DNA from 3 places in the Pseudalkalibacillus sp. Hm43 genome. Region 2 is predicted to be linked to each of the others. Evidence: a T-box and tRNA genes for the amino acid it is inferred to sense, from the RefSeq annotation. Region 2 holds a T-box; the other regions hold tRNA genes.
The links. The T-box of region 2 lies ahead of thrS (threonine--tRNA ligase). A T-box ahead of a tRNA ligase gene usually reads a tRNA of that ligase, here a tRNA-Thr.

Region 1 (3,259 bases), 1.2 Mb from region 2:
GACTGGGGCGGTCGCCTCCTAAAGTGTAACGGAGGCGCCCAAAGGTTCCCTCAGAATGGTTGGAAATCATTCGCAGAGTGTAAAGGCACAAGGGAGCTTGACTGCGAGACCTACAAGTCGAGCAGGGACGAAAGTCGGGCTTAGTGATCCGGTGGTTCCGCATGGAAGGGCCATCGCTCAACGGATAAAAGCTACCCTGGGGATAACAGGCTTATCTCCCCCAAGAGTCCACATCGACGGGGAGGTTTGGCACCTCGATGTCGGCTCATCGCATCCTGGGGCTGAAGTAGGTCCCAAGGGTTGGGCTGTTCGCCCATTAAAGCGGTACGCGAGCTGGGTTCAGAACGTCGTGAGACAGTTCGGTCCCTATCCGTCGCGGGCGCAGGAAATTTGAGAGGAGCTGTCCTTAGTACGAGAGGACCGGGATGGACACACCGCTGGTGTACCAGTTGTTCCGCCAGGAGCATCGCTGGGTAGCTACGTGTGGACGGGATAAGTGCTGAAAGCATCTAAGCATGAAGCCCCCCTCAAGATGAGATTTCCCATCGCGTCAAGCGAGTAAGATCCCTCAGAGATGATGAGGTTGATAGGTCTGGTGTGGAAGCGTGGTGACACGTGAAGCTGACAGATACTAATCGATCGAGGACTTAACCATAAAAATGAACGCGGACTAACAACGTCACGTCCTGTGACAACGTCCGCACTAGCACATCCTGTGCGTCGTGTTTTCAAGAACCGTTAGTTATCTAGTTTTGAGGGAACATTTTTCTAAAAAAGTCCTTGCAAAAGCATTTTCTTTTTAGTAATATATATCTTGTCCTTACTAAGGATTGTGATTGTGGATCATTTTGAAATGGTCTGGTGATGATGGCGAAGAGGTCACACCCGTTCCCATGCCGAACACGGAAGTTAAGCTCTTCAGCGCCAATGGTAATTGGGGGCTTCCCCCTGTGAGAGTAGGACATCGCCGGGCCAACCTATTTAATTTCAATGATTATTCCACAGTAGCTCAGTGGTAGAGCTATCGGCTGTTAACCGATCGGTCGCAGGTTCGAGTCCTGCCTGTGGAGCCATTTGCTTCCATAGCTCAGCAGGTAGAGCACTTCCATGGTAAGGAAGAGGTCAGCGGTTCGAACCCGCTTGGAAGCTCCATCAAAATTTCAATAATGGCCCCTTGGTCAAGTGGTTAAGACACCGCCCTTTCACGGCGGTAACACGGGTTCGAATCCCGTAGGGGTCACCATCCATATTGGAGGATTAGCTCAGCTGGGAGAGCACCTGCCTTACAAGCAGGGGGTCGGCGGTTCGATCCCGTCATCCTCCACCATTTAATCTTTGCTGGTCTCACAGATCAACGATCTGAAATCGGGACGACAAAAAAATGAGTAGCATCTTATATTACTACGCTGGCCTAGCTCAATTGGTAGAGCAACTGACTTGTAATCAGTAGGTTGGGGGTTCAAGTCCTCTGGCCAGCACCATCTTCATTTTAAATTAGACTATTTAGTCTTTTTTTATTGGAGGGGTAGCGAAGTGGCTAAACGCGGCGGACTGTAAATCCGCTCCCTCCGGGTTCGGCGGTTCGAATCCGTCCCCCTCCACCATTTATTTAAAAGACTGCGAGCCATTAGCTCAGTCGGTAGAGCATCTGACTTTTAATCAGAGGGTCGAAGGTTCGAGTCCTTCATGGCTCACCAGTTTAGATTCGCTCTGATTGGATATAATTATGATATATGCGGGTGTAGTTTAGTGGTAAAACAAGAGCCTTCCAAGCTCTGGTCGTGAGTTCGATTCTCATCACCCGCTCCATGGGGCCTTAGCTCAGCTGGGAGAGCGCCTGCCTTGCACGCAGGAGGTCAGCGGTTCGATCCCGCTAGGCTCCACCATTACATAAACTCTTCAACTCTCTAAACAAATGTTTAGAGAGTTTTTTAGTATTTAGCACATGCTATACACAGAAAATGTAAACGCTTTATAATTATCCAAAACCAGAGACAAAACCGGTTAAATAGCGTATAAGTATACAGGTTTATGTCTAGTTGAACCACAGTATGATGAACCCCTACAATAGAGAGTGGAGCGAAATCAATGAGGAGGAAAAATATGAACAAGAATATCGGAATCTTAGGTGTTCCTATGGACCTTGGACAAATGCGCCGAGGTGTTGATATGGGTCCAAGTGCAATGAGATATGCAGGTCTGATCGAACGCTTAGAGAACCTTGGTTATGAAGTAGAAGACCATGGTGATGTTGAAATCCCTCAAAGAGAGAAAGTAGCTAGCACTGAAACGAATTTGAAAAACCTGCAAGGGGTCATTGAAGCAAGTACACGTCTTGCAGAAGGTGTGGACAAGATCATCCAAGATGGACATTTCCCACTCGTTCTTGGAGGGGATCACAGTATCGCCATCGGAACACTTGCTGGAGTATCGAAGCATTATGATAACTTAGGTGTCATCTGGTATGATGCGCACGGTGATTTGAATACAGGCGATACGTCCCCAAGTGGGAACATCCATGGTATGCCACTTGCAGTCAGCTTGGGAATCGGACATGAGAAGCTGAAGGATATCGGTGGGTATGGACCTAAGATCAAGCCTGAGAACATCGTCATTATCGGTGCTCGATCTCTTGATGAAGGAGAACGTGTATTGATTCGTGAAAAAGGCATCAAAGTATTTACAATGCACGAAATCGATCGTATGGGAATGCCGAAGGTTATGGAGGAAGCGATTGAATATGTCTCCAAAAACACAGACGGTGTACACTTGAGCTTGGATCTTGATGGTCTCGATCCAGCAGAAGCACCTGGAGTAGGTACTCCGGTATTAGGTGGCATCAGTTATCGTGAAAGCCACTTGGCGATGGAAATGCTTGAAGAAGCGAAGATCATCACGTCTGCTGAATTTGTGGAAGTGAATCCGATACTGGATGACAAAAACAAAACTGCGACTTGTGCAGTTGGACTAGTTGGCTCTCTATTTGGAGAAAAGTTAATATAAGAGAAATTCATCAAAAGGACCTTACCGAATTGTTTCGGTAGGGTCCTTTTTTCACGATAAGAATTTATTGCGAATACGTTGGAATAAGTAAGTGTAAGGGCGGGGAGGAAAAAAGGGTGAATGAAAAAGTATCGGTGCTTATACCCACATATAATAACGGCAAATATTTAAGAGAAGCAATTGACAGTATGTATGCTCAAACGTATACAAATTGGGAAGTGATCTTGGTAGATGATGCATCAACTGATCGAAGTAT
Region 2 (3,259 bases):
GAAGAACCGGTCAATCGAGCCGAACACAGCCCGGTGGATGACGACAGGCCTTACCTTGTCGTTGTTTTCATCGATGTAAGTGAGATCGAATTTCTCCGGCATCTGAAAATCGAGTTGAATCGTTGCGCATTGATGACTTCGCTTCAAGGCATCCCGGATGTGAAAATCGATTTTCGGACCGTAAAACGCACCATCTCCTTCATTCAAGGAATAGTCGATTCCTAAATCGAAAAGCACGTTTTTCAGCGCACCTTCCGCCTGATCCCACAAATCATCACTCCCCATCGAGTCGTCCGGTCGAGTGGATAGCTCGACACTGTACTCGAATCCAAACGCTGAGTAGATCTCGTCAATCAGAGCAAAGACTGACTTGATTTCTCCCTCTATCTGTTCAGGTGTTACGAAAATGTGTGCATCGTCCTGACAGAACGTCCGCACCCGAATCATTCCGTTCAAGGCACCGCTGTATTCGTGGCGATGAACTTGACCGAACTCCGCCATCCGGATCGGCAAATCTCGATAAGATCGGAGCGAGTTTTTAAAGATCAGCATATGCCCCGGGCAATTCATTGGTTTCATCGCGAATTTCGTACTGTCCACTTCGGAAAAGTACATGTTCTCTTTGTAATGCTCCCAATGCCCCGACTTCTCCCAAAGCCGCTGATTCATCATCAACGGTGTGCGGACTTCGTCATAATCATTCCTCAGCTGCAAGGAACGGGAGAAGGCTTCCAGCTCATTTCGGATGAACTGACCATTCGGCAGGTAAAATGGCATGCCAGGTGCTTCTTCCGAGAACATGAACAACTCCAGCTCTTTACCAAGTTTACGATGGTCACGTGCTTTCGCTTCTTCCAGGAAATGAAGGTGTTCTTCGAGTTCGGCACTTTTGTTGAAAGCTGTACCGTACACCCTTTGCAGCATCTGATTGTCACTGTCCCCTCGCCAATAAGCACCTGAAATGTTCATCAGCTTGAACACCTTCAACTTGCTTGTTTGAGGAACGTGTACACCACGGCAAAGATCGAAGAATTCACCTTGCTGGTAAAACGTGATGGGTTCGCCTTCCGGTATCGCTCCAACAAGCTCTACCTTCAACTCATCTCCCGATTCTTCATATCGACGGATCGCTTCTTCTCGGTCTACTTCTTCCCGGATAATTTCTAAGTTCGCTTCGACAATCCGCTTCATTTCTTTTTCAATGGCCGGAAAATCTTCCTCTGTCAAACGGTGATCCATATCGATGTCATAATAAAATCCGTTTTCAACGACTGGACCGACACCGAGTTGGATCTTTTCCTCTTTAAAAACACGTTTGATCGCCTGAGCCATCAAGTGTGCTGTACTGTGACGAATGATTTCCAGGCCTTCCTCTGAATCCGGCATGATGATTTCCAACTTGCCGCTTTCATGGATCGGACGTCGGTAATCGATGAGTCGATCGTCCAGTTTTCCAGCGATGCCTTTCTTTCGCAACCCTGGACTGATGGAACCTGCGATCTCTTCGGTTGTAATGCCACTCTCATACGTTCGTCTGGACCCATCCGGAAAAATGATATCAATTTGTGCCATTCTAACTCCTCCTCATTACAACCTCAGATTTTTTAATAAATAAAAAACACCCGTCCCTAAGAAAGGGACGAGTGTTGTACTCGCGGTTCCACCCTCGTTCCGGATATGTACAAATACAAAAATCCGGCACTTGGAATCATGTAACGGTCATCTGCCGTCAACGGATACTTAGAAAGTTCCCCGTTGAAGTTCAGAGGTGGTAAGTCCTTTTGACGCGGTGAAGTGCTTTCAGCTAATGCCCTTCTCTCTGGTAACCCGTACTAGAAAAGACTCATGTCCTCATCGAAACTTTGGTATGGTTGTTTTGTTATGTAGTATTATATTCAGTTCACCAAAGAAAATCAAGCCCATTTTACAGATCATGAATTCTTATGTCGGACTTGGAAAGATTGATGAGGCAAGATGAGTACTTTTTCTTGGAAGATGTTCTGAATCGTCTGGTTCATGGACGAATCCGGATCATCTGTGTAGAGACAAATTTTCGAAGGTGCGATGACAATCAACAACTTCAGTAGATTGGATGCAATCAAATCATGGAAGGACTGTTGGTTTTCCTTCAACAAACCCGTGATATCTTCTTCAGTCAGTTCATAATTGTGCTGGTTGAACAACCGGAACTCATCTCTGTCGTGAATGAGATGTACCATGCTGAACAAAGAGACTCGCGCTTTTACGAATTGCCGTAACTGATGGATGAAATCCTGGTATTCCTGTTCAAGCTTGAACTCGTCGATTCCACATTCAATGTATTCCTGGAGTAGCTCCCGGTAAGGTTTCAATCGAAACTGCAGGAACGATTCATAGGAAAACATCATTTCACAATCAAAAAAGCTTTCCAACGCATCCACAATCACATCTTCCCGGTTGGGCAGACCACGAATTTTAGGAAGGTCCTCATGCTGTCCATCCATCAAAGCTTGGACAATCGATAGGATCTGCTGTTGTTCATCTTCATTTTCAAAGTAATACTGATGCTCTAAAATCCTGAGAATCCATCCGATTTCTCGTGTACGGATAATATGCTTCGCAAAAAAATTCAAAATCGTAGGTTTGACCATTTCACTAACCGGATCCCGAGGATTCATATCAATATTCAGGGCGTGATCTTCCGTATAATAGACCTTTACGGGAGTAGACCGGTTGGATATGCTTCGGTTGCTAATCAACTTTCTGACACGTCTATACAGGTAATGTCCTTCATTCTCATCTAGGAAATAGATCGTAACCAACCTTAATCCTCCTTGTCCACGTTCATTGCTACAATATATGAATGGAAAGGAAGATTATTCTAAAAGAAAAAGACCGCTCAACAGCGGTCTTCCTTTTCCTAAGTCATTCTACGGTTATCCCCGCTCAATTCGACTGGCGTCGTGAAATGGCGGATCCGCTCCATGATCCGTTTTGCTTTCAACTGCTCGATTCCTGCTTTTTGCGAGTAGGCGAGGTGTTCTTCCAGCTCGTCATAATCATAATTCGAAGTATAGCAGGTCGGTAGTTTTTCCATCATCCGATATTGGAGAATAGAGCCGAGCACTTCGTCCCGGACCCAGCTCGACATCGACTCAGCACCGATATCGTCTAGGACGAGGACAGGCGCCTTTTTGATCATGTCCAATTTTTCATCCAATGTTTGATCTCCGATGGCTGACTTCATCTCTCTGAAAAAGTCCGGCGTATACACGAGCAT
Region 3 (3,259 bases), 1.2 Mb from region 2:
TGTACCATCCATTGTAGCACGTGTGTAGCCCAGGTCATAAGGGGCATGATGATTTGACGTCATCCCCACCTTCCTCCGGTTTGTCACCGGCAGTCACCTTAGAGTGCCCAACTGAATGCTGGCAACTAAGATCAAGGGTTGCGCTCGTTGCGGGACTTAACCCAACATCTCACGACACGAGCTGACGACAACCATGCACCACCTGTCACTTCGTCCCCCGAAGGGGAACCTTCTATCTCTAGAAGTAGCGAAGGATGTCAAGACCTGGTAAGGTTCTTCGCGTTGCTTCGAATTAAACCACATGCTCCACTGCTTGTGCGGGCCCCCGTCAATTCCTTTGAGTTTCAGCCTTGCGGCCGTACTCCCCAGGCGGAGTGCTTAATGTGTTAACGTCAGCACTGAGGGTGGAACCCCCCAACACCTAGCACTCATCGTTTACGGCGTGGACTACCAGGGTATCTAATCCTGTTTGCTCCCCACGCTTTCGCGCCTCAGCGTCAGTTACTGGCCAGAGAGCCGCCTTCGCCACTGGTGTTCCTCCATATATCTACGCATTTCACCGCTACACATGGAATTCCACTCTCCTCTCCAGTACTCAAGTCCCCCAGTTTCCAATGGCCCTCCACGGTTGAGCCGTGGGCTTTCACATCAGACTTAAGAGACCGCCTGCGCGCGCTTTACGCCCAATAATTCCGGACAACGCTTGCCACCTACGTATTACCGCGGCTGCTGGCACGTAGTTAGCCGTGGCTTTCTGGTTAGGTACCGTCAAGGTACCGCCCTATTCGAACGGTACTTGTTCTTCCCTAACAACAGAGCTTTACGACCCGAAGGCCTTCATCGCTCACGCGGCGTTGCTCGGTCAGGCTTTCGCCCATTGCCGAAGATTCCCTACTGCTGCCTCCCGTAGGAGTCTGGGCCGTGTCTCAGTCCCAGTGTGGCCGATCACCCTCTCAGGTCGGCTACGCATCGTCGCCTTGGTGAGCCCTTACCTCACCAACTAGCTAATGCGCCGCGGGCCCATCTGTAAGTGATAGCTAGAAGCCATCTTTCAACTTTCCACCATGTGGTGGTCAGTATTATCCGGTATTAGCCCCGGTTTCCCGGAGTTATCCCAGTCTTACAGGCAGGTTGCCCACGTGTTACTCACCCGTCCGCCGCTGATCTCAGGGGAGCAAGCTCCCCATTAATCCGCTCGACTTGCATGTATTAGGCACGCCGCCAGCGTTCGTCCTGAGCCAGGATCAAACTCTCCAATAAAGTGTTTGATTGCTCATTAAATGTAAATCGAAATTGATACAGGGTTCTTATAAAAAGACCCGTTTCACGCTTGGCTTTTGTTCAGTTTTCAAAGAGCTAAATGGTGGAGCCTAGCGGGATCGAACCGCTGACCTCCTGCGTGCAAGGCAGGCGCTCTCCCAGCTGAGCTAAGGCCCCAAAATGTTGTTGAAGAAATGGTCGGGAAGACAGGATTTGAACCTGCGACCCCCTGGTCCCAAACCAGGTGCTCTACCAAGCTGAGCCACTTCCCGTAAAAAAATGGCGCGCCCGAGAGGAGTCGAACCCCTAACCTTCTGATCCGTAGTCAGACGCTCTATCCAATTGAGCTACGGGCGCATTTTGCCTTTAAAGTTGTCGATAATGGTGCCGAGGGCCGGACTTGAACCGGCACGGTAATCACTTACCGCAGGATTTTAAGTCCTGTGTGTCTGCCAATTCCACCACCCCGGCAGCATGGAGCGGAAGACGGGATTCGAACCCGCGACCCCCACCTTGGCAAGGTGGTGTTCTACCACTGAACTACTTCCGCATATGGTGCGGGTGGAGGGACTTGAACCCCCACGTCGCAAGGACACTAGATCCTAAGTCTAGCGCGTCTGCCAATTCCGCCACACCCGCAAATACTATAATGTTTCGTAAAGATGGTGAGCCATGAAGGACTCGAACCTTCGACCCTCTGATTAAAAGTCAGATGCTCTACCGACTGAGCTAATGGCTCTTGAAGTGGTGCTGGCCAGAGGACTTGAACCCCCAACCTACTGATTACAAGTCAGTTGCTCTACCAATTGAGCTAGGCCAGCAAAAATTAAATGGTGGAGGATGACGGGATCGAACCGCCGACCCCCTGCTTGTAAGGCAGGTGCTCTCCCAGCTGAGCTAATCCTCCATATGTAAGCCCGGCGACGTTCTACTCTCACAGGGGGAAGCCCCCAATTACCATTGACGCTGAAGAGCTTAACTTCCGTGTTCGGCATGGGAACGGGTGTGACCTCTTCGCTATCGTCACCAGACTTATGATTTGTGATAACCTTCGACATTCTGTGTCAGCTTCGTTCGCTCTCATCCTCATGTACAAGCTAAGTACACTCCGGTGGTCGCTCACTTGCTTCCTTGAATCTCTCGGTTCTGACAAATCTTTATTAAGTTTGAAGGAATTCCATTCCCTCAAAACTAGATAACGGTTCTTGAAAACATCTTCGATGTTTAAGTATTGTGGTTAAGTCCTCGATCGATTAGTATCTGTCAGCTTCACGTGTCACCACGCTTCCACACCAGACCTATCAACCTCATCATCTCTGAGGGATCTTACTCGCTTGACGCGATGGGAAATCTCATCTTGAGGGGGGCTTCATGCTTAGATGCTTTCAGCACTTATCCCGTCCACACGTAGCTACCCAGCGATGCTCCTGGCGGAACAACTGGTACACCAGCGGTGTGTCCATCCCGGTCCTCTCGTACTAAGGACAGCTCCTCTCAAATTTCCTGCGCCCGCGACGGATAGGGACCGAACTGTCTCACGACGTTCTGAACCCAGCTCGCGTACCGCTTTAATGGGCGAACAGCCCAACCCTTGGGACCTACTTCAGCCCCAGGATGCGATGAGCCGACATCGAGGTGCCAAACCTCCCCGTCGATGTGGACTCTTGGGGGAGATAAGCCTGTTATCCCCAGGGTAGCTTTTATCCGTTGAGCGATGGCCCTTCCATGCGGAACCACCGGATCACTAAGCCCGACTTTCGTCCCTGCTCGACTTGTAGGTCTCGCAGTCAAGCTCCCTTGTGCCTTTACACTCTGCGAATGATTTCCAACCATTCTGAGGGAACCTTTGGGCGCCTCCGTTACACTTTAGGAGGCGACCGCCCCAGTCAAACTGCCCACCTGACACTGTCTCCGAACCGGATCACGGTCCTGGGTTAGAATTTCAATACCGTCAGGGTAGTATCCCACCGACGCCTCCACCGAACCTAGCGGTCCGGCT

Region 1: it encodes a tRNA-Thr, which carries the amino acid that the T-box ahead of thrS (threonine--tRNA ligase) is inferred to sense. The anticodon was not compared.
Region 3: it encodes a tRNA-Thr, which carries the amino acid that the T-box ahead of thrS (threonine--tRNA ligase) is inferred to sense. The anticodon was not compared.

The regions. Positions count from the first base shown of each region.
Region 1 covers NZ_CM135129.1:2,270,130-2,273,388, reverse strand. The annotation lists rRNA gene ACXQIQ_RS12095 (23S ribosomal RNA) at 1-655, shown strand, start outside; rRNA gene rrf (5S ribosomal RNA) at 858-973, shown strand; tRNA gene ACXQIQ_RS12085 (tRNA-Asn) at 999-1,073, shown strand; tRNA gene ACXQIQ_RS12080 (tRNA-Thr) at 1,077-1,152, shown strand; tRNA gene ACXQIQ_RS12075 (tRNA-Glu) at 1,169-1,243, shown strand; tRNA gene ACXQIQ_RS12070 (tRNA-Val) at 1,252-1,327, shown strand; tRNA gene ACXQIQ_RS12065 (tRNA-Thr) at 1,406-1,481, shown strand; tRNA gene ACXQIQ_RS12060 (tRNA-Tyr) at 1,520-1,604, shown strand; tRNA gene ACXQIQ_RS12055 (tRNA-Lys) at 1,622-1,697, shown strand; tRNA gene ACXQIQ_RS12050 (tRNA-Gly) at 1,736-1,809, shown strand; tRNA gene ACXQIQ_RS12045 (tRNA-Ala) at 1,811-1,886, shown strand; gene rocF (arginase) at 2,104-3,003, shown strand; gene ACXQIQ_RS12035 (glycosyltransferase family 2 protein) at 3,120-3,259, shown strand, end outside.
Region 2 covers NZ_CM135129.1:3,496,677-3,499,935, reverse strand. The annotation lists gene thrS (threonine--tRNA ligase) at 1-1,572, opposite strand, end outside; T-box leader at 1,633-1,867, opposite strand; gene ytxC (sporulation protein YtxC) at 1,932-2,801, opposite strand; gene dnaI (primosomal protein DnaI) at 2,900-3,259, opposite strand, start outside.
Region 3 covers NZ_CM135129.1:2,344,746-2,348,004, forward strand. The annotation lists rRNA gene ACXQIQ_RS12505 (16S ribosomal RNA) at 1-1,260, opposite strand, end outside; tRNA gene ACXQIQ_RS12510 (tRNA-Ala) at 1,362-1,437, opposite strand; tRNA gene ACXQIQ_RS12515 (tRNA-Pro) at 1,456-1,532, opposite strand; tRNA gene ACXQIQ_RS12520 (tRNA-Arg) at 1,541-1,617, opposite strand; tRNA gene ACXQIQ_RS12525 (tRNA-Leu) at 1,643-1,731, opposite strand; tRNA gene ACXQIQ_RS12530 (tRNA-Gly) at 1,736-1,810, opposite strand; tRNA gene ACXQIQ_RS12535 (tRNA-Leu) at 1,814-1,899, opposite strand; tRNA gene ACXQIQ_RS12540 (tRNA-Lys) at 1,924-1,999, opposite strand; tRNA gene ACXQIQ_RS12545 (tRNA-Thr) at 2,006-2,081, opposite strand; tRNA gene ACXQIQ_RS12550 (tRNA-Val) at 2,092-2,167, opposite strand; rRNA gene rrf (5S ribosomal RNA) at 2,176-2,291, opposite strand; rRNA gene ACXQIQ_RS12560 (23S ribosomal RNA) at 2,494-3,259, opposite strand, start outside.